DNA from 2 places in the Streptomyces sp. NPDC048411 genome. Region 1 is predicted to be linked to the other one. Evidence: riboswitches for the same ligand, from Rfam matches in the RefSeq annotation. Region 1 holds a riboswitch; the other holds the start of a gene.
What was found. A riboswitch is a leader RNA that binds a small molecule or an ion and turns the genes downstream of it on or off. The one in region 1 is predicted to bind S-adenosylmethionine.
Positions count from the first base shown of each region.

Region 1 (17,246 bases):
CCTGACCGCGCGGACGAAGCGCTCGATGTGCTCGTCCGGCGTACCGGCGCCGAAACTGACCCGGATCGCGTTCAGCAAGGGGGTCCCCCCGGTCGAGTCCGTTCGAGACTGGGGGAGCTCGCCCGGCTCGGCCTCCGGCGCACCGCACTCCCCCGGGTCCTGCGGGCCGCCGCCCAGCAGGGTGCGGACCAGCGGGTGGGCGCAGAACAGTCCGTCGCGTACCCCGATGCCGTATTCGGCGGAGAGCGCCGCGGCGAAGTGCGAGCTGTTCCAGCCCTCCACCACGAAGGAGATGACGCCGACCCGCGGGGCGTCGTCACCGAACAGCGACAGCACCTTGACCTGGGGGACCTCGGCGAGGCCTGCGCGGACCCGGGTGACGAGCTGCTGCTCCCGGGCGACGAGCCGGTCGAAGCCGGCCTCGGTGAGCGCCTTGCAGGCGGAGGCGATGGAGTGGACGCCGATGACGTTGGGCGAACCGGCCTCGTGGCGGGCGGCGGTCGAATGCCACTCGACGTCCACTCCGCCGTCGGCGCGCCGGGCGACCTTCCGCGAGGCGCCGCCACCGGCGAGGTACGGCTCGGCGTCCTGCAGCCAGTCGGCGCGGCCCGCGAGGACACCGGAGCCGAACGGCGCGTACAGCTTGTGTCCGGAGAAGGCGACCCAGTCGACGTCGAGCCCGGCGATGTCCACCGGGTGGTGCGGGGCGAGCTGCGCGGCGTCGAGCACGATCCGGGCGCCGTGCGCGTGGGCGGCGGCGGCGAGCTCCTTCACCGGCCACAGCTCACCGGTGACATTGGAGGCGCCGGTGACGCAGACCAGCGCCGGTCCGATGGGACCTCCCCTGCTCGAACGGAGTTGAGAACTCGGGGAAGGGTCGCGGTCGGCGAGTGCCCGCTCCAGCGTCTCGACGGCCTCGGCCGGGGTGCGCGGGGCGTTGAGGTAGGTGACGCGGGCGTCGCGCCAGGGCAGCAGCGAGGCGTGGTGCTCGGTCTCGTACACGAAGACCTGGCAGTCGGCGGGGAGTACCGCGGCGAGCAGGTTCAGCGAGTCGGTCGTCGACCGGGTGAAGATCACCTGGTCTCCCTCGGGGCGGCAGCCGAGGAACTCCGCGACGGTCTTGCGGCTGTTCTCGAAGAGGTCCGTGGAGAGCTGCGAGAGGTAGCCGGCGCCGCGGTGGACGCTGCCGTAGTACGGGGCGTACGCGGCGACGTCGTCCCACACGCGCTGCAGGGCCGGGGCGCTGGCCGCGTAGTCGAGGGCGGCATACGTGACTTCACCACCGGTCACCAGAGGAACGGTCACATCCCGCCCGAGAACGGGCAGCGGGGTACAAATGGACTGGTCGGCGGCAGCGGTGAAGACAGACATGGCGAACTCCCGTAAGAGGCAGGCGAATTCACTGCGCCGGCGGACACGCGGCAGCGCAGGAAGAAGAAAGGGTGTGCGGAGAAGGGCCTTGGGCCCTATCGCATTCGCTTGCTCACAAGAGGCTCCTTGAGGACCAGGACCCCAGGGAGGTGACATTCAGAGATGTCGAGGGGTCCGCGCTTGCCGCAGACCTCGCTGCCTACGGCCTGGTCTTCACCCGGGGCACCCCGCCACGGACGGAGGGTTGCCGGACAGCGGGCCGGGGCCGTAGTCGCTGTCACTCATGACCTGACCAGCATCCTGCCATACGCGCGCCGACGTGCAAGGCGCAGTCCAAGATCTGGACTGCGCCCTGTGCCATGTTTCCGTACGGTCAGGTGTTGCTGACCGCCACCCAGCGCTCCAGCGCCGCCCGGGCCGCACCCGAGTCGATGGATTCGGCGGCCTTCGCCATTCCGGCGGCGAGCTGCTCGTTCAGCGTGCCCTCGCCGGGGTCCAGCGCCACCAGCGCCGCCGCCGAGTTGAGCAGCACCGCTTCGCGTACCGGACCGGTCTCGCCGGCCAGCAGCCGGCGGGCCACATCGGCGTTGTACGACGCGTCGGCGCCGCGCAGCGCCTCGACGGGCACCATCTGCAGACCAACGTCGCGCGGGTCGAACGCCTCCTCGCGCACCTCTTTGTCGCGGACCACCCAGACCCGGGAGGTCGCCGTGGTCGTCAGCTCGTCCAGACCGTCGTCGCCGCGGAAGACGAGCGCGGAGTTGCCGCGCGCCGCGAGCACGCCCGCGACGATGGGAGCCATCTTCGGATCGGCGACACCGACGGCCTGGGAGCGCACCTGCGCCGGGTTGGTGAGCGGCCCGAGGATGTTGAACGTGGTCTGCGCACCGAGCTCCTTGCGGGCCCTCGCCGCGTACCGCAGGGCGGGGTGGAACTTCACGGCGAAGCAGAAGGTGATGCCGGCTTCCTCCGCCACCGCGGCGACACGCTGCGGGGTCAGCTCCAGGTTGACGCCCAGCTTCTCCAGGACGTCGGAGGCGCCGCTGGCCGAGGAGGAGGCCCGGTTGCCGTGCTTGACGACCTTGGCGCCCGTGCCCGCGACGACGATCGCGGACATCGTGGAAATGTTGACCGTCTTGGCGAGGTCGCCGCCGGTGCCGACGATGTCGACCGTGCGGCCCGGCACGTGGATCGTGGTGGCGTGCTCGTACATCGCGCGGACGAGTCCGGTGACCTCGTCGACGGTCTCGCCCTTGGCCCGCAGGGCGACGGCGAAACCGGCGATCTGCACGTCGGTCGCCTCGCCGCTCATGATGCTGTCCATCGCCCACGCGGTGTCGTCGGCGGTGAGGTCCTCGCCACGCAGCAGCGGGTTCAGCACGCCCGGCCAGGAACGAGCCGCCACGCTGTCGCCGCCGACCGGGGTCACAACGTTCATGGTCCGCTCCTGGGGTCCACAGCCGAAAAGGGGATGCACCCCACCCTATCGAGCCCCAGAGACAGCGAAGAGCCCCGTCCATCGAATGGACGGGGCTCCCGCTGTGGCGATCAGTTCAGGTGATCAGTGGTGGCCGTGGCCGCTGGTGATCTCCTTGTACTCCTCGGCGGTGGCCTTTTCGATCTGGTTGTGCTCGCCGAAGTAGCCCTTGCTGAGCTTGGCCCGCAGCTTCTGCATCGCGGGCACCTTGCGCTCGACACCGTTCTTGTCGACCGTCGGGCCGATCTCGACCGGCTTGTACTGCTCGTGCGCGGTGAGCGTGTGCAGCTGCTCGGGACCGAGCGGCTCGTGGATCTCGACGAACTCACCGTGCGGCAGGCGCTTGATGATGCCGGACTCGCGTCCGTGCAGCACCTTCTCCTTGTCCCGGCGCTGAAGGCCGAGGCAGATCCGCTTCGTCACGATGAACGCGACGACCGGCCCCACGAAGATGAAGATCCGGACGAACCACGAGATGGCGTTCAGCGAGAGGTGGAAGTGCGTGGCCCAGAGGTCGTTGCCACCGCCGATGAAGACGATGACGTATTCGGTGATCCAGGCGACGCCGAAGGCCGTCCGGGTCGGGGCGTTGCGCGGGCGGTCCAGGATGTGGTGCTCGCGCTTGTCCCCGGTGATCCAGGACTCGACGAACGGGTAGACCGCGATGATCGCGAGCACCAGTCCGAAGGCCATCAGCGGGATGAACACGCCCAGGACGAGCGTGTGACCCCAGAGGTTGATCTCCCAGCCAGGCATCACTCGGATCAGACCCTCGGCGAAGCCCATGTACCAGTCGGGCTGGGCGCCGGTGGACACCTGGTCCGGGCGGTACGGGCCGATGGCCCAGATCGGGTTGATCGAGGCGATGCCCGCGATGATGGCGATGATGCCGAAGACCAGGAAGAAGAAGCCTCCCGCCTTCGCCATGTACACCGGCAGCAGCGGCATGCCGACGACGTTCTTGTTCGTCCGGCCGGGACCCGCGAACTGCGTGTGCTTGTGGTAGAAGACCAGGATCAGGTGCGCCACCAGCAGGCCGAGCATGATGCCCGGCAGCAGCAGGATGTGGATCGAGTAGAACCGGCCGACGAAGTCGTGACCGGGGAACTCCCCGCCGAACAGGAACATCGAGATGTACGTGCCGACGATCGGCATCGACAGGATCGCGCCCTGGGTGAAGCGGACACCCGTACCGGAGAGCAGGTCGTCCGGGAGCGAGTAGCCGGTGAAGCCGGTGAACATACCCAGCACGAACAGCAGGAAGCCGAACAGCCAGTTGATCTCACGCGGCTTGCGGAACGCACCCGTGAAGAAGACGCGCATCATGTGCACAAACATGCCGGCCAGGAAGATCAGCGCGGCCCAGTGGTGGATCTGGCGGACCAGGAGACCACCGCGGACGTCGAAGCTGATGTCCAGCGTCGAGGCGTAGGCCTCGGACATCCGGATGCCCTGCATCGGCTCGTACGAGCCGTGATACACGACTTCGTTCATGCTCGGGTGGAAGAACAGCGTCAGATACACACCCGTGAGGATGATGATAATGAAGCTGTAGAGGGCTACTTCACCGAGCATGAAGGACCAGTGGTCCGGGAAGATCTTGCGCATGTTGGCCTTGGCCAGGGAGTAGATCCCGAGCCGGCCGTCCGCCCAGTCGGCCACCCGCTCACCGGCGGGCGCCTTGCGCTTGGTGTCGGTCACAGTACTCATCCGCGCTCCCAGAAGGCAGGACCGACGGGCTCTTCGAAGTCACCGAGCGCTTCGAGGTTGCCCTCGGCGTTCACACCGATCCGCAGCTGCGGAAGGGCGTGACCGGCCGGACCGAAGATGACGCGGGCGCCGTCGGAGAGGTCGAAGGTGGACTGGTGGCACGGGCAGAGCACGTGGTGCGTCTGCTGCTCGTACAGGCTGATCGGGCAGCCGACGTGGGTGCAGATCTTCGAGAAGGCCACGATGCCCTCGTGGGCCCACTCGCGCTCGCGCTTGTCCTTGATGTTCTCCGGCTGGATACGGATGATCATCAGAGCGGCCTTGGCGATCTGGTTCTGGAAGTCCTCCGCGTCCTCGTTCAGGCCCTCGGGCATGGCGAAGGTCAGCGAACCGACGGCGACGTCCTCGGGACGCAGCGGCAGCATCGTGTTCATGTTGATGAGCTGCTTGCCCTTGGCCCACAGGGTGTTGCGGAGCTTCTTCTCCGGCAGCGGACCGAGGTCGCGCAGCAGCATCACACCGGAGAGCGGCACCAGGGCCAGCGCACCGAACATGGTGTTGCGGATCAGCTTGCGCCGGCCGAGCGCGGACTCCTCGGCGCCGGCCGCGAAGTCGGCGAGAACCTTCGCCTTGACCTCGGGCTCGGCCGCGATGGCGTGGCGGTCGTCAGCCACCTCCACGTCGGACATCAGCGTACGCGCCCAGTGGACGGCGCCCGCTCCGATCGCGAAGAGGGCCACACCCAGGGTCAGACCCAGGGAGAAGTTGAGCGCGCTCACGTGGCCGAACGGCCAGATGTACACGATCTCGTCGACCGGGAAGATGACGTACGAGGCGATGAAGCCGACCGTCGCCACCATGGACAGCAGGAACAGGAGCGCGACCGTGCGCTCCGACCGCCTCGCGGCCCGTTCGTCGATGTCCTGGATGCGCGGCCTGTGGGCCGGCAGCCCCGGGTCTGCGAACGGGTCGTCCGCGACCTCTACCGCGGTGTGCGCGGTGCCCTGCTCAGCAGGCAGGTTCTCTTCTGGAATCTCTTGGCTACTCATGACTTCTTGGCCTTAGCGGTGTGGGCCGCGACCCAAACGGCAACTGCGATCAGTGCGCCGAGACCGAAGATCCAGGCGAACAGACCCTCGCTGACCGGACCGAGCCCGCCCAGCTTGAGGCCACCAGGGGTCTCGGACTCGGCGCTGTTCACGGTCTTGATGTACGCGATGATGTCCCGCTTCTGCTGCGAGGGCATCGTCGTGTCGGGGAAGGACGGCATGTTCTGCGGGCCGGTCTGCATGGCCTCGTACACGTGCTTCGGTTCCACGCCCTCAAGGCTGGGCGCGTACTTGCCCTTCGACAGCGCACCGCCCTCGCCGGTGAAGTTGTGGCACTGCGCGCAGTTGGTACGGAACAGCTCGCCACCCTTGGCGATGTCCGCACCATCAGGGTTGACCTGGTCCTTGGTCGGCACGATCGGGCCGGCGCCGAGCGACGCGACGTACGCCGCGAGCTGGTCGATCTCGGCCTGGGTGTAGATGACCTTCTTCTTCGGTACCTGGGCACCCGGCTGCTGCGCCGGCATACGGCCGGTGCCGACCTGGAAGTCGACGGCGGCGGAGCCCACACCGACCAGGCTCGGCCCGTCGGTGGTGCCCTGACCGCCGGTTCCGTGGCAGCTGGCGCAACCGACGGAGTACAGCTTCTTGCCCTCATCAATGGCGAGGGACTGGGCGGTGTCGTCGGCCTGCGCCTTACTCGCGGGCGCAAACGCGGCGTACAGCCCCCCAGTGGCCGCCAGCGCGAGGAGTAGTACGACGACCGCCGCCAACGGATGGCGTCGTCGTGCGGAGAGCTTTTTCACGGATTACCCCGGTGTCAGGATCTTCTGCGTCGATGCTGGATGTGGTTCGGGTTCGAGCCCGGTTACTTGATCATGTAGATCGTGGCGAAGAGGCCGATCCACACGACATCGACGAAGTGCCAGTAATAGGACACGACGATGGCGGCGGTCGCCTGTTCGTGGGTGAACCTCTTGGCTGCGTATGTCCTGCCCAGAACGAGCAGGAAGGCGATGAGACCGCCTGTCACATGCAGACCGTGGAAGCCGGTGGTCAGGTAGAACACCGAGCCGTACGGGTCGGAGGACAGCGAGAGGCCGTCCTTCTTCACCAGCTCGGTGTACTCCAGGACCTGGCCTCCGATGAAGATCGCACCCATCACGAAAGTGATCACGAACCAGGCACGGAGCTTCTTCACATCGCCCCGCTCCGCGGCAAAGACGCCGAGCTGGCAGGTGAGGGAGGAGAGCACCAGGATCGTGGTGTTCGTCGCCGAGAACGGGAAGTTCAGGGCCGAAGCCATTTCCTTCCAGTGGTCGGGACCCATCACCGATCGCAGGGTGAAGTACATCGCGAAGAGGGCCGCGAAGAACATCAGCTCGGAACTCAACCAGATGATGGTTCCGACGCTGGTGAGGTTCGGTCGATTGACCGACGGGTGCGCGTGCCCGGTTTCTACTGTCGTTGCTGTCGCCACGACCGACATTATGTCGGTCGCTTATCCCGCCCTCACTCCGGGGGGTGCCGTTCGGTGTGTCAGCAGGGTGTGTCCTCCCCGAACGGCCCATCGAATCCGCGTCATTACCGGTGCTGACAGGCTGTCCGCCGGAGTACGATCCGCGCATCGGTTCATGCCCCGAGAGCCCCGAAGACACAGATGTCACGGAGGAACAATGCAGCCGACCGCCACGGTCCTGGTCTACAGCGACGATGCCAACACCCGTGAGCAGGTGAGGCTGGCCGCCGGTCGCAGGCCTGCGGCGGACGTGCCACCGCTGGAGTTCGTGGAGTGCGCCACCCTGCCCGCCGTCCTGACCGCTCTGGAGAGCGGTGGCATCGACGTGTGCGTGCTGGACGGCGAGACGGCCCCGGCGGGCGGCATGGGCGTCTGCCGGCAGATCAAGGACGAGGTCTTCCGCTGTCCGCCGGTGCTCTTGCTGATCGGGCGCCCTCAGGACGCCTGGCTGGCCACCTGGAGCCGTGCGGACGCCGCGGTGACCCTTCCGGTCGAGCCGGTCGAGTTCGCGGACGCCCTGGCCGCCCTGCTGCGCAACAGGCTCTGCGCGGACGCCTGACCGGCCCTGGTGCCGCCGCGGCGGCACCCGCGGCTCTCCATGTCCCACCGAGGGGCAGCGCACTCCCCTGGCCGGTCAGACCTCGGGGCGCAGGCGCGCCGCCTGGATCGTGTCCGAGCGGTCCGGCGTGGTGCTGTTCTGCAGGGCGCTGCCCTTCTGCCAGTTGGCCCAGGACAGGTTCCAGTCGCCGTAGCCGTTGTCGAACGGTGTCATCGTCGCACCCTGGCTGCCGACGACCTTGACGATGTCCCCCTCGCGCACGGTGTTGAAGAACCACGCGGCCTCACTGGTGCTCATGCCCGTGCAGCCGTGGCTGACGTTCGCGAGCCCCTGTGAGCCGACGGACCAGGGGGCCGCGTGCACGTATTCGCCGCTCCAGGTGACGCGGGTCGCGTAGTAGACCTGCAGGTCGTACGAGTCGGATGAGCCTGCCGCGATGCCGATCGTCTCCCCGCGCATGCGTACGGAGTACTCCTTGCTCAGCACGACCTTGATGCCGTTGCGGGTGGCGAAGCCGGGCCTGCCGGTGGTCACCGGAATGGTCTTGATCACTCGTCCGTTGCGCTTGACCGTCATGGAGTGCGTGGAGGCGTCGGTGATGGCCTCTATGCGGTCGCCGGTAGTGATCTTCAACGCCTTCGCGGGAGCCCCGTACAGCGTCTTGGTGACCTTGATGCCCGCCAAGGTGCTGGTGGCCTCGATGGTGGCCCTGGCGGGCCAGTACTCCTGCGGGCGGTAGTGCAGGGTCTTGTCGTCGACCCAGTACCAGGAACCCGGCACGGAGGGCGTGGACCGGACCTTCAGGGAGCGTTCCACGGTGGCCCTGGCGGCCTTGTCCCTGACCGGAGCGCTGAGTACCGCCGTAATGGGCTGTCCGACGCCGTAGGTGCCTGCCTGCGGGCCGAAGGCGACCTTCAGGAACTTCTTCGCCGAGGCCGTCTCGAAAGCGAGCGTACGGGCGCCCGGGGCGCCGTCGCCGTTCTCGACGCTGACCTTGACGGTGTATCGGGTGCCCGCGGCGAGCGGGGCGGTGGAGTGCCAGCGGCTCCCGTCGGCGGCGAGTTCACCCGCGAGATGGTGTCCGGCCGTGTCCACGGCCGTCACGTCCGTGATCCGGCCGTCGTCACCCGTGACGGTGACTTCGAGGGGCTTGTCGGGATCAGCCTTCTTGCCACCCTCCGGGGTGTTGAAGGAGATCTCGTCCGCCGCGTCGTACGGCTGCGCGGACAGCGGATGACCATCGGGCCCACCACAGGCGGTCGCCCCTGCAACCAGGGTCACGACCAGCAGTGTGCAGCTCGCTACGGGCCGGAAGCGCGGCGTGAGGTTCATGAACCCACGCTAAGAAGATTCATCAGTTTCAGCGCGTCGGGTGACTGCAAACGGGGGGCCCGCACTTCTCGTGGAGGAGAAGTGCGGGCCCCCCGTCAGGTGGAGCTGTGTCACCGGTGGAGCGGTGTCACTGGGTGCGGTTCTCACCGCGGTAGTACTCGAAGACCCAGCCGAACAGACCGATCATGACGATCGGGGCCGAGAAGTAGAGCAGCCACCATCCGAAGATGATTCCCAGGAAGGCCAGGGAGCCACCGATGGCCAGTGACAGCGGCTGCCAGCTGTGCGGGGAGAAGAACCCCACCTCGCCGGCCTCGTCCGCGACATCGGCTTCCTTGTTGTCCTGAGCCATCGCGTCGACGCGCTGCGCCGTGAAGGCCAGGTAGAAGCCGATCATGACGCTCAGACCGAAGCCCAGGACCAGCGCGGTGGTACCGGCCGGCTCCTTCGACCACACGCCATAGGTGATTGCCATGGCGAGGATGAAGACGCTCAGCCAGAGGAACATCTTGCCCTGGATCTTCACTTGCCGGCCTCCTTGCCACCAGCGAGGGCCTTGTCAGCCTCGAAGTGGTGCTCCAGCTGTTCGAGCGCCGAGATCTCCGGGTGGTGCAGGTCGAACGCCGGGGATTCGGAGCGGATCCGCGGCAGGGTGAGGAAGTTGTGCCGCGGCGGCGGGCAGGAGGTTGCCCACTCCAGCGAACGGCCGTAGCCCCACGGGTCGTCGACCTCGATCTTCTTGCCGTACTTGGCGGTCTTCCACACGTTGTAGAAGAACGGCAGCATCGACAGTCCGAGGAGGAACGAGGAGATCGTCGAGATCGTGTTCAGCAGGGTGAAGCCGTCGGCGGCGAGGTAGTCCGCGTAACGACGCGGCATACCCTCCGCGCCGAGCCAGTGCTGCACCAGGAACGTGCCGTGGAAGCCCACGAACAGCGTCCAGAACGTGATCTTGCCGAGCCGCTCGTCCAGCATCTTGCCGGTGAACTTCGGCCACCAGAAGTGGAATCCGGAGAACATCGCGAAGACCACGGTGCCGAAGATGACGTAGTGGAAGTGCGCGACGACGAAGTACGAGTCCGAGACGTGGAAGTCCATCGGCGGCGAGGCCAGGATGACGCCGGTCAGACCACCGAAGGTAAAGGTGACCAGGAAGCCGACGGCCCAGAGCATCGGTGTCTCGAAGGACAGCGATCCCTTCCACATCGTGCCGATCCAGTTGAAGAACTTCACACCGGTCGGTACCGCGATGAGGAACGTCATGAACGAGAAGAACGGCAACAGCACACCGCCGGTGACGTACATGTGGTGAGCCCACACGGTCACGGACAGGCCCGCGATGGCGATCGTGGCGCTGACCAGGCCGATGTAGCCGAACATCGGCTTCCGGCTGAACACCGGGATCACTTCGGAGATGATTCCGAAGAATGGCAAGGCGATGATGTACACCTCTGGATGGCCGAAGAACCAGAAGAGGTGTTGCCAGAGCAGCGCGCCGCCATTGGCCGCGTCGAACACATGCGCACCGAACTTGCGGTCCGCCTCCAGCGCGAAGAGCGCGGCGGCGAGCACCGGGAAGGCCAGCAGGACCAGCACACCGGTCAGCAGGACGTTCCACACGAAGATCGGCATCCGGAACATCGTCATGCCGGGTGCACGCATGCAGATGATCGTGGTGATGAAGTTGACCGAACCGAGGATCGTGCCGAAGCCGGAGAAGGCCAGACCCATGATCCACATGTCGGCGCCGACACCCGGCGAACGGACGGCGTCCGAGAGCGGGGAGTAGGCGAACCAGCCGAAGTCCGCCGCACCCTGCGGGGTGAGGAAGCCGGCCACCGCGATGATCGAGCCGAAGAGGTACAGCCAGTACGCAAACATGTTCAGCCGCGGGAACGCCACGTCGGGCGCGCCGATCTGCAGCGGCATGATCCAGTTCGCGAACCCGGCGAACAGCGGCGTCGCGAACATCAGCAGCATGATCGTGCCGTGCATCGTGAACGCCTGGTTGAACTGCTCGTTCGACATGATCTGCGTGCCGGGACGGGCCAGCTCGGCGCGCATGAAGAGCGCCAGCAGACCGCCGATGCAGAAGAACGCGAACGACGTGACCAGGTACATCGTGCCGATCGTCTTGTGGTCAGTGGTGGTCAACCACTTGACGACGACGTTTCCCGGCTGCTTCAGGCGGGCCGGCAGCTCGTCCTCGTACGAGTCGTCTGCTGCCGCGGCACCCTGAGGTTCATTGAGGATGCTCACAGTTTGTTCGTCTCCGCATTCCTGGCCGGCTTCGTCTGCTCGATACCGGCCGGCACGTAGCCCGTCTGGCCCTTCTTGGCCAGCTCCTTGAGGTGCGCCTGGTAGCGCTCCGGGGAGACGACCTTGACGTTGAAGAGCATCCGGGAGTGGTCGACGCCGCAGAGCTCGGCGCACTTGCCCTTGAAGGTGCCCTCCTGGTTGGGAGTCACCTCGAAGGAGTTGGTGTGGCCCGGAATGACGTCCTGCTTCATGAGGAACGGCACCACCCAGAAGGAGTGGATGACGTCACGCGAAGTCAGCACGAAGCGGACCTTCTCGCCCTTCGGCAGCCACAGGGTCGGACCCGGGTTGCCGTTCTGCGGGTTCCGGGTTCCCGGGATGCCGACGTCGTAGACGCCTTCCGCACCCTCGGGGAAGTCCTTCCGGAGCCGGTCGGGGATGGCGTCGAGCTCCTTGGGGATCTCTCGGCCCGTGGAGGCCAAGCCGTCCACGTTCTCGATGTAGTTGAAGCCCCAGCTCCACTGGAAGCCGACCACGTTGACGGTGTGGGCGGGCTTCGGGGAGAGCGTGAGGAGCTTCGATTCGTCGCGCGCGGTGAAGTAGAACAACACCGAGACGATGATGAGAGGGACCACGGTGTACAGCGCCTCGATGGGCATGTTGTACCGGGTCTGCGGAGGTACCTCCACCTTGGTGCGGCTGCGCCGGTGGAAGATGACACTCCACAGGATCAGGCCCCAGACCAGCACACCCGTGGCGAGCGCTGCCGCCCACGAGCCCTGCCAGAGGGAAAGGATCCGTGGTGCCTCTTCCGTTACCGGCGTGGGCATACCAAGGCGGGGAAAGTCCTTGTATGTGCAACCGGTGGCGGTCGCCAGGATCAGGCCCGCAGTCAGCACCTGCGGCAGCTTCCGCCGCATCGGGCGCCGCGACGAGCGGTCGGAGCCGTTGGGACTCACGTAGCGCCTTCCCGAGAGTCTCGCCCGCGTGTTCGGCGCGGCCGTCTGTCTGGTCGGTCGCCGCCCTGACGCGGGCAGGGGTTTGGATGTTTATGCGGACCAAACCCTACTGGACGCCATTTGGGGTCGCGCGGGGAGGGTGCCCAACGCGCCGCCCGACACCCCGAAGGGGTGGAATCCGGGCCTCCGGCCGCCATCTGACGGGCCCTCCCCTGACTGCGTGAGCGGCCCGTGCGGAGGCGGCGGCAGGCGCGAGCCAGTTCCGTGACCGGCAGTGTTTGCCCGACGGGGCAGAGCTTGCCGGGAGGGGCACTAGCGTGGACATGTGCCCTACTTCGATGCCGCATCCTCCGCACCTCTGCACCCCGTAGCCCGCCAGGCGCTGCTTGCCGCACTGGACGAGGGCTGGGCCGACCCGGCCCGCCTCTACCGGGAGGGGCGGCGGGCCCGGCTGCTGCTGGACGCGGCCCGGGAGGCCGCCGCGGAGGCGGTGGGATGCCGCCCGGACGAGCTGGCCTTCACCTCGTCGGGAACCCGGGCGGTGCACTCAGGAATTTCCGGAGCCCTCGCCGGGCGTCGGCGTGTCGGCCGCCATCTGGTGGTCTCGGCGGTCGAACACTCGTCGGTGCTCCATTCGGCCGCCGCCCATGAGGCTCAGGGCGGGATGTTCACCGAGGTGCCGGTGGGCCGGGCGGGGGCGGTGAGCGCGGCGGCGTACGGGGAGGCCCTGCGCGAGGACACCGCGTTGGCCTGCCTGCAGTCCGCCAACCACGAGGTCGGTACGGAGCAGCCGGTGGCCGAGGTCGCGGAGGCCTGCCGGGCGGCGGGCGTACCGCTGCTGGTGGACGCCGCGCAGTCGCTGGGCTGGGGCCCGGTGCCGGGCGGCTGGTCGCTGCTGGCGGCCAGTGCCCACAAGTGGGGCGGGCCCTCGGGGGTGGGGCTGCTCGCCGTACGCAAGGGAGTCCGGTTCGCGCCCCAGGGCGCGGCGGACGAACGGGAGTCGGGGCGGGCCGCCGGGTTCGAGAACATCCCGGCCGTCGTGGCGGCGGCGGCGTCGTTGCGGGCCGTCCGGGCCGAGGCAGCGGCGGAGTCCGTACGGCTGCGGGCGCTGGTGGACCGGATTCGAGCCACAGTGGGCTCGGTCGTGCCCGATGTGGAGGTGGTCGGCGATCCGGTGCGGCGGCTGCCGCACCTGGTGACCTTCTCCTGTCTCTATGTCGACGGGGAGACACTCCTCCACGAACTGGACCGTGAGGGATTTTCCGTGTCGTCCGGTTCGTCCTGCACGAGCAGCACGCTCACGCCGAGCCATGTGCTGAAGGCGATGGGAGTGCTGTCGGAGGGCAACGTCCGGGTGTCCCTGCCGGCCGGCACCACGGAGGAGGACGTCGACCGCTTCCTCCGGGTGCTGCCGGGGGTGGTGGCAGGGGTACGGGAGAGGCTGGGCGCACCTGTCCCCCCCGCCCCCTCCCCCGCGACGGCCGCGTCCCTGGTGGTCGACTCGCTGGGGAAGCGGTGCCCGATCCCGGTGATCGAACTCGCAAAGGTGATCGGAGAGGTGCCGGTGGGCGGGACGGTGACCGTGCTCTCCGACGACGAGGCTGCGCGGCTGGACATCCCCGCGTGGTGCGAGATGCGGGAGCAGGAGTACGTCGGTGAGGAGCCGGCGGACCGGGGCTCGGCCTATGTGGTCCGCCGGCTTTCGTAGCCTGCCCGGATCAGCGCAGGTGGGCGCGGACCTCTGCGGCGGCGTCGTGACCGTACGCCTTGGTGAAGCGGTCCATGAAGTGGGTGCGGCGCAGGGTGTATTCCTGGGTGCCGACCGTCTCGATGACCAGCGTGGCGAGCATGCAGCCGACCTGCGCTGCGCGCTCCAGGCTGACGCCCCAGGCGAGGCCTGAGAGGAAACCGGCGCGGAAGGCGTCACCGACACCGGTCGGGTCCGCCTTCGTCTCCTCCTCCGGGCAGCCGACCTCGATGGTCTCCTGACCGGCCTGCTCGATCCGGACGCCGCGGGCTCCGAGCGTGGTGACGCGGTAGCCGACCTTGCCGAGGATCTCCTCGTCGGTCCAGCCGGTCTTGGACTCGATGAGCCCCTTCTCGTACTCGTTGGAGAAGAGGTACATGGCCCCGTCGAGGAGGATCCGGATCTCGTCGCCGTCCATCCGCGCGATCTGCTGCGAGAAGTCGGCGGCGAACGCGATGCCCCGGGAGCGGCACTCCTCGGTGTGGCGGAGCATCGCCTCCGGGTCGTCGGCGCCGATCGAGACGAGGTCGAGACCGCCGACGCGGTCGGCGACGGCCTTCAGCTCGATCAGCCGGGCCTCGCTCATCGCGCCCGTGTAGAAGGAGCCGATCTGGTTGTGGTCGGCGTCCGTCGTGCAGACGAAACGGGCGGTGTGCAGGACCTCGGAGATCCGCACCGAACCGGTGTCGACGCCGTGCCGGTCGAGCCAGGCACGGTACTCGTCGAAGTCGGAGCCCGCGGCGCCGACCAGGATCGGGTCGGTACCGAGCAGGCCCATGCCGAAGCAGATGTTGGCGGCGACACCGCCCCGGCGCACATCGAGGTTGTCGACCAGGAAGGAGAGCGAGACCGTGTGCAGCTGATCGGCGACCAGCTGGTCGGCGAAACGGCCGGGGAAGGTCATGAGGTGATCGGTGGCGATGGAGCCAGTGACTGCGATGCGCACGGGAAGACTGCTCCTGCAGGGGTCGGGGGGAACGGGTGTCTGCGTTCCCGGGACGGCGTGACAGTTCACGCTACCCGTTCGCCGTACTCGCCCTGAAGGGGAAAAACTACCCGATAGTAGGTCTTTTATCCTGAGGCCTGCGGTGCCTACGGTGCGGACATGCCGAACAACATCGCCCCGCGTGAGTCCGAGATCAGCCTGGCCGAGCTGCGCGGTGACTGCGCACGGATGGCTCCGCACTGGGTCGTACCCGCCAAGGCCGCCCCCGCCCCTGTCGCGCCGTCCCTGATTCATGGTGTCACCGTTCCGGACGCGTCCGCACGGCTGATCGACGCGATGTCCGAGTACGGCGACTGACGGCCGCAACCGCTCACTTCCGGCGCCCTCGGGGAACCGGGTGCCCTCCTGCTCCGTCCCACCCCTGTCCGCACTCGCGGGACAGGCGATGGCCGTGCGACGGTCATAGTGACGGCAACGCAGTCGAAGGAGCGATCCGGTGAGCACCGAGCGACCCGACAACGACGTGACTGCCCCCCGGCGGCGGCGGTCGCCGCTGGCCGTGGCCTCGGTGGCGGCAGCGGTGCTGCTCGCCGGGGGCGGCAGCGCGTACTGGGCTGCCGCGGACGGCGGCAGCAGCAGCCGCGCGGGCAGCAGTGACCGCACGCCTCCCCTGCTCGCGCTCGACGAGGGTGCGTCAAGCCCGACGGCACCCCAGGAGGGTATCGCCCCGGGCGAGCCCGACCCCAGCGGTGACGGCGTGGTCTACCGCCCGTCCGGCAAGCTGCCCGACGGCCCGGCCAAGGCCGCCGTCCACCGCGCGAAGGGCACGGTCTCCGCGGCGGAGGTGACCCGGCTGGCGAAGGTTCTGGGCCTGGAGGGCACCCCGCGGGCCGAGGGCGCGGCCTGGAAGGTGGGGTCCGACGGGGACGGCTCGGGTCCGGTCCTGCGTGTGAACAAGCAGGCGCCGGGCACCTGGTCCTTCGCCCGCTTCGGCTCCGGCGGAACGGACAACTGCCGCAGCACGACGGCGTGTGCGGGCAAGGACGTGGCGCCGGGCGGCACGGAATCGCCGGTGAGCGAGAACGCCGCCAAGGCCGCCGCCGTGCCCGTGCTGAAGGCGGCGGGCCAGGACGGTGCCGCCCTCGACGCGTCCCAACTCATGGGCTCGGTAAGGGTAGTGAACGCGAACCCAGTGGTGGGCGGGCTGCCCACGTACGGCTGGGCGACCGGGATCCAGGTAGGGCCGGACGGTCAAGTAGTCGGCGGCAGCGGGCAGTTGAAGAGCCTGGAGAAAGGCGCGGAGTATCCGGTGATCAGCGCGGACGATGCGCTGAAGCAGCTGAACAAGGCCGGCCGCTCGGCCGCTTCGCGGAGCGACGTCGGCGGGTGCGCCACCTCCGTACCGCTGGAGGAGGGCGAACCGAAGTCGTCGGCTGTCAGGTGCGGGACACGGACGGGAGCAGAGCGGGAGACGACGACCGTGACGGTCGACAAGGCGGTTTTCAGCCTTGCGATGCGGTACGTGGACGGCGAGCAGACGCTCGTACCGTCGTGGCTCTTCTCGGTGCGGCCGGCAGCTGGCGGGACGGGCAAGACGGTGGCGCAGGTCGCGGTGGACCCGGACTCGCTGGCGAAGCCTTCCAAGGACCCGAGGCCGGATCCGGGCACGGGGGACGCGTCCCGGTCCACGCATCAGCTGACCTCGTACACCGCGGACGGCCGGACGCTGAGGGTGACGTTCTGGGGCGGGGTGTGCAGTACGTACGCGGCCAGCGCGACCGAGAGCGCGGACGCGGTACGGGTGACGATCACCGAGTCGACCCCGGACCCGAAGAAGGTCTGCATCATGATCGCCAAGGAGTTGACGCGGACGGTGACGCTGGACGCCCCGCTGGGTGACCGGAAGGTGCTCGACGCGGCGGGCGGCACGGTGCCGCGCGGCTAGGGCGTGTGTCGAAAGTAGCGTCGTCCGCCCGTAGGGCGGGCCAGGCTGCGTCTGGTGCGTGCGATCGCAAGGCGGAGGGTCGTCCCGATACTGGGCACGTGACGTCGGTGGCAGTCGGGTGATCGACGCCCGACATGACTGAAGGCGGCGGTCCCCGGAATCCGGGGGCCGCCGCCTTCGTCAGGCACTGCTGCCCGATACCGCCTTCGCGACTTAGCTGAAGGAGTCGCCGCAGGCGCAGGAGCCCGTGGCGTTCGGGTTGTCGATCGTGAAGCCCTGCTTCTCGATGGTGTCGACGAAGTCGATGGAGGCACCACCCAGGTACGGAGCGCTCATCCGGTCGGTGACGACCTTGACGCCGTCGAAGTCCTTC
Region 1 covers NZ_JBEZKL010000113.1:6,308-23,553, reverse strand. The annotation lists gene AB0915_RS29690 (aminotransferase class V-fold PLP-dependent enzyme) at 1-1,371, opposite strand, end outside; SAM riboswitch class IV at 1,543-1,660, opposite strand; gene trpD (anthranilate phosphoribosyltransferase) at 1,745-2,809, opposite strand; gene AB0915_RS29680 (ubiquinol-cytochrome c reductase cytochrome b subunit) at 2,933-4,558, opposite strand; gene AB0915_RS29675 (Rieske 2Fe-2S domain-containing protein) at 4,555-5,607, opposite strand; gene AB0915_RS29670 (c-type cytochrome) at 5,604-6,413, opposite strand; gene AB0915_RS29665 (heme-copper oxidase subunit III) at 6,476-7,096, opposite strand; gene AB0915_RS29660 (hypothetical protein) at 7,284-7,685, shown strand; gene AB0915_RS29655 (Ig-like domain-containing protein) at 7,761-9,017, opposite strand; gene AB0915_RS29650 (cytochrome c oxidase subunit 4) at 9,145-9,543, opposite strand; gene ctaD (cytochrome c oxidase subunit I) at 9,540-11,276, opposite strand; gene coxB (cytochrome c oxidase subunit II) at 11,273-12,235, opposite strand; gene AB0915_RS29635 (aminotransferase class V-fold PLP-dependent enzyme) at 12,561-13,943, shown strand; gene AB0915_RS29630 (carbohydrate kinase family protein) at 13,954-14,928, opposite strand; gene AB0915_RS29625 (hypothetical protein) at 15,088-15,285, shown strand; gene AB0915_RS29620 (hypothetical protein) at 15,425-16,873, shown strand; gene erpA (iron-sulfur cluster insertion protein ErpA) at 17,087-17,246, opposite strand, start outside.

Region 2 (5,111 bases), on a different contig from region 1:
GCTCATCTGGGTGCCTTCCTTACGTCTCGGGTGGTCGGGTCAGCCGTTGGCGAGGCCGGCGTCGCGGAACGCGTCCAGGCTGGGCCGGATGGTCGCGGTCGGGCCGGTCGTCGGGGCGACCGCGTCCAGCGTCTTCAGACCGTCACCGGTGTTCAGGACGACCGTGGTGAGCGTCGGGTCCAGCAGACCCGCCTCGATCAGCTTCCTCGTCACACCGACCGTCACCCCGCCCGCCGTCTCGGCGAAGATGCCCTCGGTGCGGGCCAACAGCTTGATCGCGTCGACGATCTGCTCGTCGTTGACGTCCTCGACCGCGCCGCAGGTGCGGCGGGCGATGTCCAGGACGTACGGACCGTCGGCCGGATTGCCGATCGCCAGGGACTTGGCGATCGTGTTCGGCTTCTGCGGGCGCACGACGTCGTGACCGGCCTTGAAGGCCGTGGAAACCGGGGAACAGCCCTCGGCCTGGGCGCCGAAGATCTTGTACGGCTTGTCCGCGACGAGACCGAGCTTGATCAGCTCCTGAAGACCCTTGTCGATCTTCGTGAGCTGCGAGCCGGACGCGATCGGGATGACGAGCTGGTCGGGCAGCTGCCAGCCGAGCTGCTCACAGATCTCGTACGCGAGCGTCTTGGAACCCTCGCCGTAGTACGGGCGCAGGTTGACGTTGACGAAGCCCCAGCCCTCACCGAGCGGGTCGCCGATGAGCTCCGAACAGAAGCGGTTGACGTCGTCGTAGTTGCCCTCGATGCCGACCAGCTCACCGCCGTACACCGCGGCCATGACGACCTTGCCCTGCTCCAGGTCGTGCGGGATGAACACGCAGGACCGGAAGCCGGCGCGGGCAGCGGCCGCGCCGACCGCACCGGCGAGGTTGCCGGTGGAGGAGCAGGAGAGAGTGGTGAAACCGAAGGCGCGGGCGGCCTCGACGGCGATCGCGACGACGCGGTCCTTGAAGGAGTGCGTCGGGTTGCCGGAGTCGTCCTTGACGTACAGACCGCCGGTGACGCCCAGCTCACGGGCAAGGTTGTCGGCCTTGACCAGCTTGGTGAAGCCGGGGTTGATGTTGGGCTTGTCCGCGACATCGGCGGGGACGGGCAGCAGCGGCGCGTAGCGCCAGATGTTGTCCGGTCCGGCCTCGATGCGCTTCTTCAGCTCGTCCGGGGAGCCGCTCGGCAGGTCGTACGCCACTTCGAGCGGCCCGAAACAGGACGCGCAGGCGAACAGGGGACCGAGCTCGAAACGCTCTCCGCACTCGCGGCAGGAGAGCGCCGCTGCGGGGCCGAGGTCGACGGCGCCGGTGGAAGGATCGGTGCTTACTGAAACAGTCTGCGCAGCCATGCTGGCGAGGCCCTTTCTCCTCATCTTCCTCGCGGCGCATTTCGCCACGAGACGGAATTGGCACCTTCCCCACCTGACCTCGCGGTCGGCGGGAGGGTTGCCGGGACTTCAACGGGCCGTTCCCTCAGTCCCTCTGGATGAGCGCTATGGCACTGGATCACCGACCCAGGCATTTATTGGCGGAGGACCCCGACATGCGAGGGTCATCCGCGTTGTTCAAGACTGTAACCGAAGCCCCGGACGGTTGAGGCAGTCGTCCGAACCGCGAGATGGATCACATACAGGGAGTATCGACCGTGCTGGAAGAGGTCGAACGCTGGCTGGCCGGGCGTTCCTGGTCGGCAGCCGACCGCCCGCTGGACCGGCTCGTCGCCGCCAAGAGCCGGGATCCGCTGCGCGGGAGCGTGAGCGTGGTGCTGCCCGCCCTGAACGAGGAGGCGACGGTCGGCGCCATCGTCGAGACGATCCGGGTCGAGCTGATGGAGAAGGTGCCGCTGGTCGACGAGCTGCTGGTGATCGACTCCGGCTCGACGGACGGCACGGCGGAAGTCGCCCGGAAGGCGGGCGCCCGGGTGGTGCACCGCGACGCGATACTCCCGCGCATACCCGCGCTCCCCGGCAAGGGCGAGGTCCTGTGGCGCTCGCTCCTGGTCACCAGCGGTGAGATCGTCTGCTTCATAGACGCCGACCTGAGGGACTTCTCCGCGGAGTTCGTCTCCGGAATCGTCGGTCCGCTGCTCACCGACCCCGAGGTGCAGTTCGTCAAGGCGATGTACGACCGCCCCCTGGGCGACGCCGCAGGTCAGGGCGGTCGCGTCACGGAACTGGTGGCCCGCCCGCTGCTCAATCTGCACTGGCCGCAGCTGGCCGGCTTCGTCCAGCCGCTCGGCGGCGAGTACGCGGTGCGGCGCTCACTGCTGGAGCGGCTGCCGTTCCCCGTCGGTTACGGAGTGGAACTCGGCCTCCTGGTGGACGCCCTGCACACCGTCGGACTGGACGCGCTGGCACAGGTCGACGTGGGGGTGCGCAGACACCGCCACCAGGACGGCCAGGCGCTGGGGCGGATGGCTGCGGCGATCTATCGCACCGCTCAACTCCGGCTTTCCCGCAGCCACTTGGTACGTCCGGCCCTGACCCAGTTCGAGCGGGGCGAGGACGGCTTCGTACCGCGCACCCATCCGGTGGACACGGAGGAGCGGCCCCCGATGTGCGAGATCACGGAGTATGTTTCGCGGCGCGCGGCCTGACGTGGCCTGACTTCGCACGTTTGGGCGGTTCGCGATCGGGCTAGATTCCGCAACATGGTCTCCGAGCACGAAGCCCAGTCCGCTGCCCAGGTCCTCGTTGCGTCCAACCGCGGCCCGGTGTCGTACACCCTGGCCACCGACGGATCGCTCGACGCCAGGCGCGGCGGCGGCGGGCTCGTCTCCGGGCTGAGCGCCGTCAAGGACAAACTGTGGGTGTGTGCCGCACTCGGTGACGGGGACCGGGAGGCGGTCCGGCGCGGGGTCGCCGAGCAGGGCGTACGGATGCTCGACATCGACGCGGCCGTCCACGCGGACGCGTACAACGGCATCGCGAACTCGGTGCTCTGGTTCGTCCACCACATGCTGTACCAGACGCCGCTGGAACCGGTCTTCGACGCGGAGTTCCGGCGGCAGTGGGCGTCGTTCGAGACATACAACCGGGCCTTCGCCGAGGCCCTCGCCCAGGAGGCGGGCGAGGGCGCGGCGGTGCTGGTGCAGGACTACCACCTGGCACTGGTCCCCGGCATGCTCCGCGAGCTCCGCCCCGACCTTCGGATCGGCCACTTCTCGCACACCCCGTGGGCGCCCGTCGACTATTTCCGCCTGCTTCCCGACGACATCGCCGAGCAGCTGCTGCGCGGCATCCTGGGCGCGGACCGGGCGGCCTTCCTGACCTGGCGCTGGGCGGACGCGTTCATCGGCTGCTGCACGGAGATCCTGGGCGGCACCGGCCGGACCAGGATCGGGGTGCACGGGCTCGGCGCGGACGCGGACTTCCTGCGCCGGCGCGCGCACGAGAAGGACGTGGACGAACGGATGGCGGCGCTGCGGGAGCAGGTGGGCGGCACCGGCCGGAAGACGATCGTGCGGGTGGACCGGACGGAACTCTCCAAGAACATCGTGCGTGGCCTGTTCGCCTACCGGGAGCTGCTCAACACACGTCCGGAGTGGCGCGAACGGGTGGTTCATTTGGCGTTCGCGTATCCGTCGCGGCAGGACCTGGCGGTGTACAGGGAGTACACCGCGGAGGTGCAGCGGGTCGCGGAGGAGATCAACTCGACGTACGGGACCGCCGACTGGACCCCGGTCCTGCTCCATGTGCACGACGACTTCGCACGCTCGCTGGGGGCGTACCGGCTGGCCGACGTGGCGCTCGTCAACCCGATCCGCGACGGCATGAACCTGGTCGCCAAAGAGGTCCCGGTCGTCTCCGACCACGGCTGCGCGCTGGTGCTGTCGCGGGAGGCGGGGGCGTACGAGGAGCTGGGCGGCGACGCGGTCGTGGTGAACCCGTACGACGTGTCCGCGACGGCGGCGGCGCTGCACGAGGCTTTGACGATGGCGGACGACGAACGGGCCGCGCGAACGGAGCGGCTGGCCGCGGCGGCGGTGGCGCTGCCGCCGCAGCAGTGGTTCCTGGACCAGCTGGACGCGCTGCGGCGGGAGGCTTGAGAGCGCACCCGTCCCGCGATTGCGGACACGGCGTGGCTGCCGGGCTTCGCTTGCGCTGCGTGGCCGGGATGAGGGCCCGCACCGGGCTTCCGGGACAGAACACCTAGAGCTGTCGCGCCAGGGCTGCCAGGAAGTCGACGACGGCTCCCGGGCCGTTCAGCAGCAGATCGGCCCGCTCGGCCAGTTCGGGCACTTCCGCGCTGCCGCTGCAGACAAGCAGGCCCGGGATGCCGTCGGGGCCCTCGGTGCGGAGCTTCTCCACGGCGGCGTACGCGGCGAGGTCGCCCAGGTCGTCACCCGCGTACAGAACGGACTCGGCGTCCAACTCCCGTACGTACTGTGCGAGCGCCACGCCCTTGTCCATGCCCGGCGGGCGCAACTCCAGGACCAGGCGGCCCGGTTCGACGATCAGCCCGTGCCGGGCGGCGAGCGCACCGAGCGGGCCGCGCAGCGCGTCGAACGCGGCCTGCGGGTCGGTGGCGCGGCGGGTGTGGACGGCGAGTGCCCGGCCCTTCTCCTCGATCCAGGTACCGCGCCAGGTGTCGAACCGTTCGAGCAGGACGGGGAGTTCGGCGCGGACCGCGGCGACGCCCGGGTGCGGGGCGGGGGCGTGGACGGTGCCGGAGACGGCGTCCCAGCGTTCGGCGCCGTAGTGGCCGAGAACGACGAGGTGGTCGAGGCCGGGGACCCCGGCGAAGCCGCCGTGCCGGACCGCGACGTCGGCCGGACGGCCGGTGATCACGGCGACGGAGGCGACCTTCGGCGCGAGCGCGGCCAGGGCCGGGACGGTGCCGGGGTGGGCGCGGGCCTGTTCCGGGTCCGGGACGATCTCGGCGAGAGTGCCGTCGAAATCGAGCGCGACGACGGCACGGTCCGGGCGCGCGAGGATCGCGGCCAAGGCTTCTCGGCCGGGTGGGGTGGTGGGGGTCGGGAGCTCGGACGGGATCTCGCTCGGCGCGGGTACGTGCGGATTGCTGCCCATGGGTCGAGCCTATCGGCGTACCGCCAGGCACAGCATGGGGCGACGTGGCATACCGGCGGTGTCCGAGCGTGACGGCTGAGCCAGGGCGT
Region 2 covers NZ_JBEZKL010000243.1:171-5,281, reverse strand. The annotation lists gene AB0915_RS38065 (MoaD/ThiS family protein) at 1-6, opposite strand, end outside; gene thrC (threonine synthase) at 40-1,341, opposite strand; SAM riboswitch class I at 1,359-1,485, opposite strand; gene AB0915_RS38055 (glucosyl-3-phosphoglycerate synthase) at 1,638-2,588, shown strand; gene AB0915_RS38050 (trehalose-6-phosphate synthase) at 2,643-4,040, shown strand; gene otsB (trehalose-phosphatase) at 4,144-5,022, opposite strand.
Region 2: it holds a riboswitch for S-adenosylmethionine, as region 1 does, so the genes downstream of both, thrC (threonine synthase) here and AB0915_RS29690 (aminotransferase class V-fold PLP-dependent enzyme) in region 1, are expected to answer to the same signal.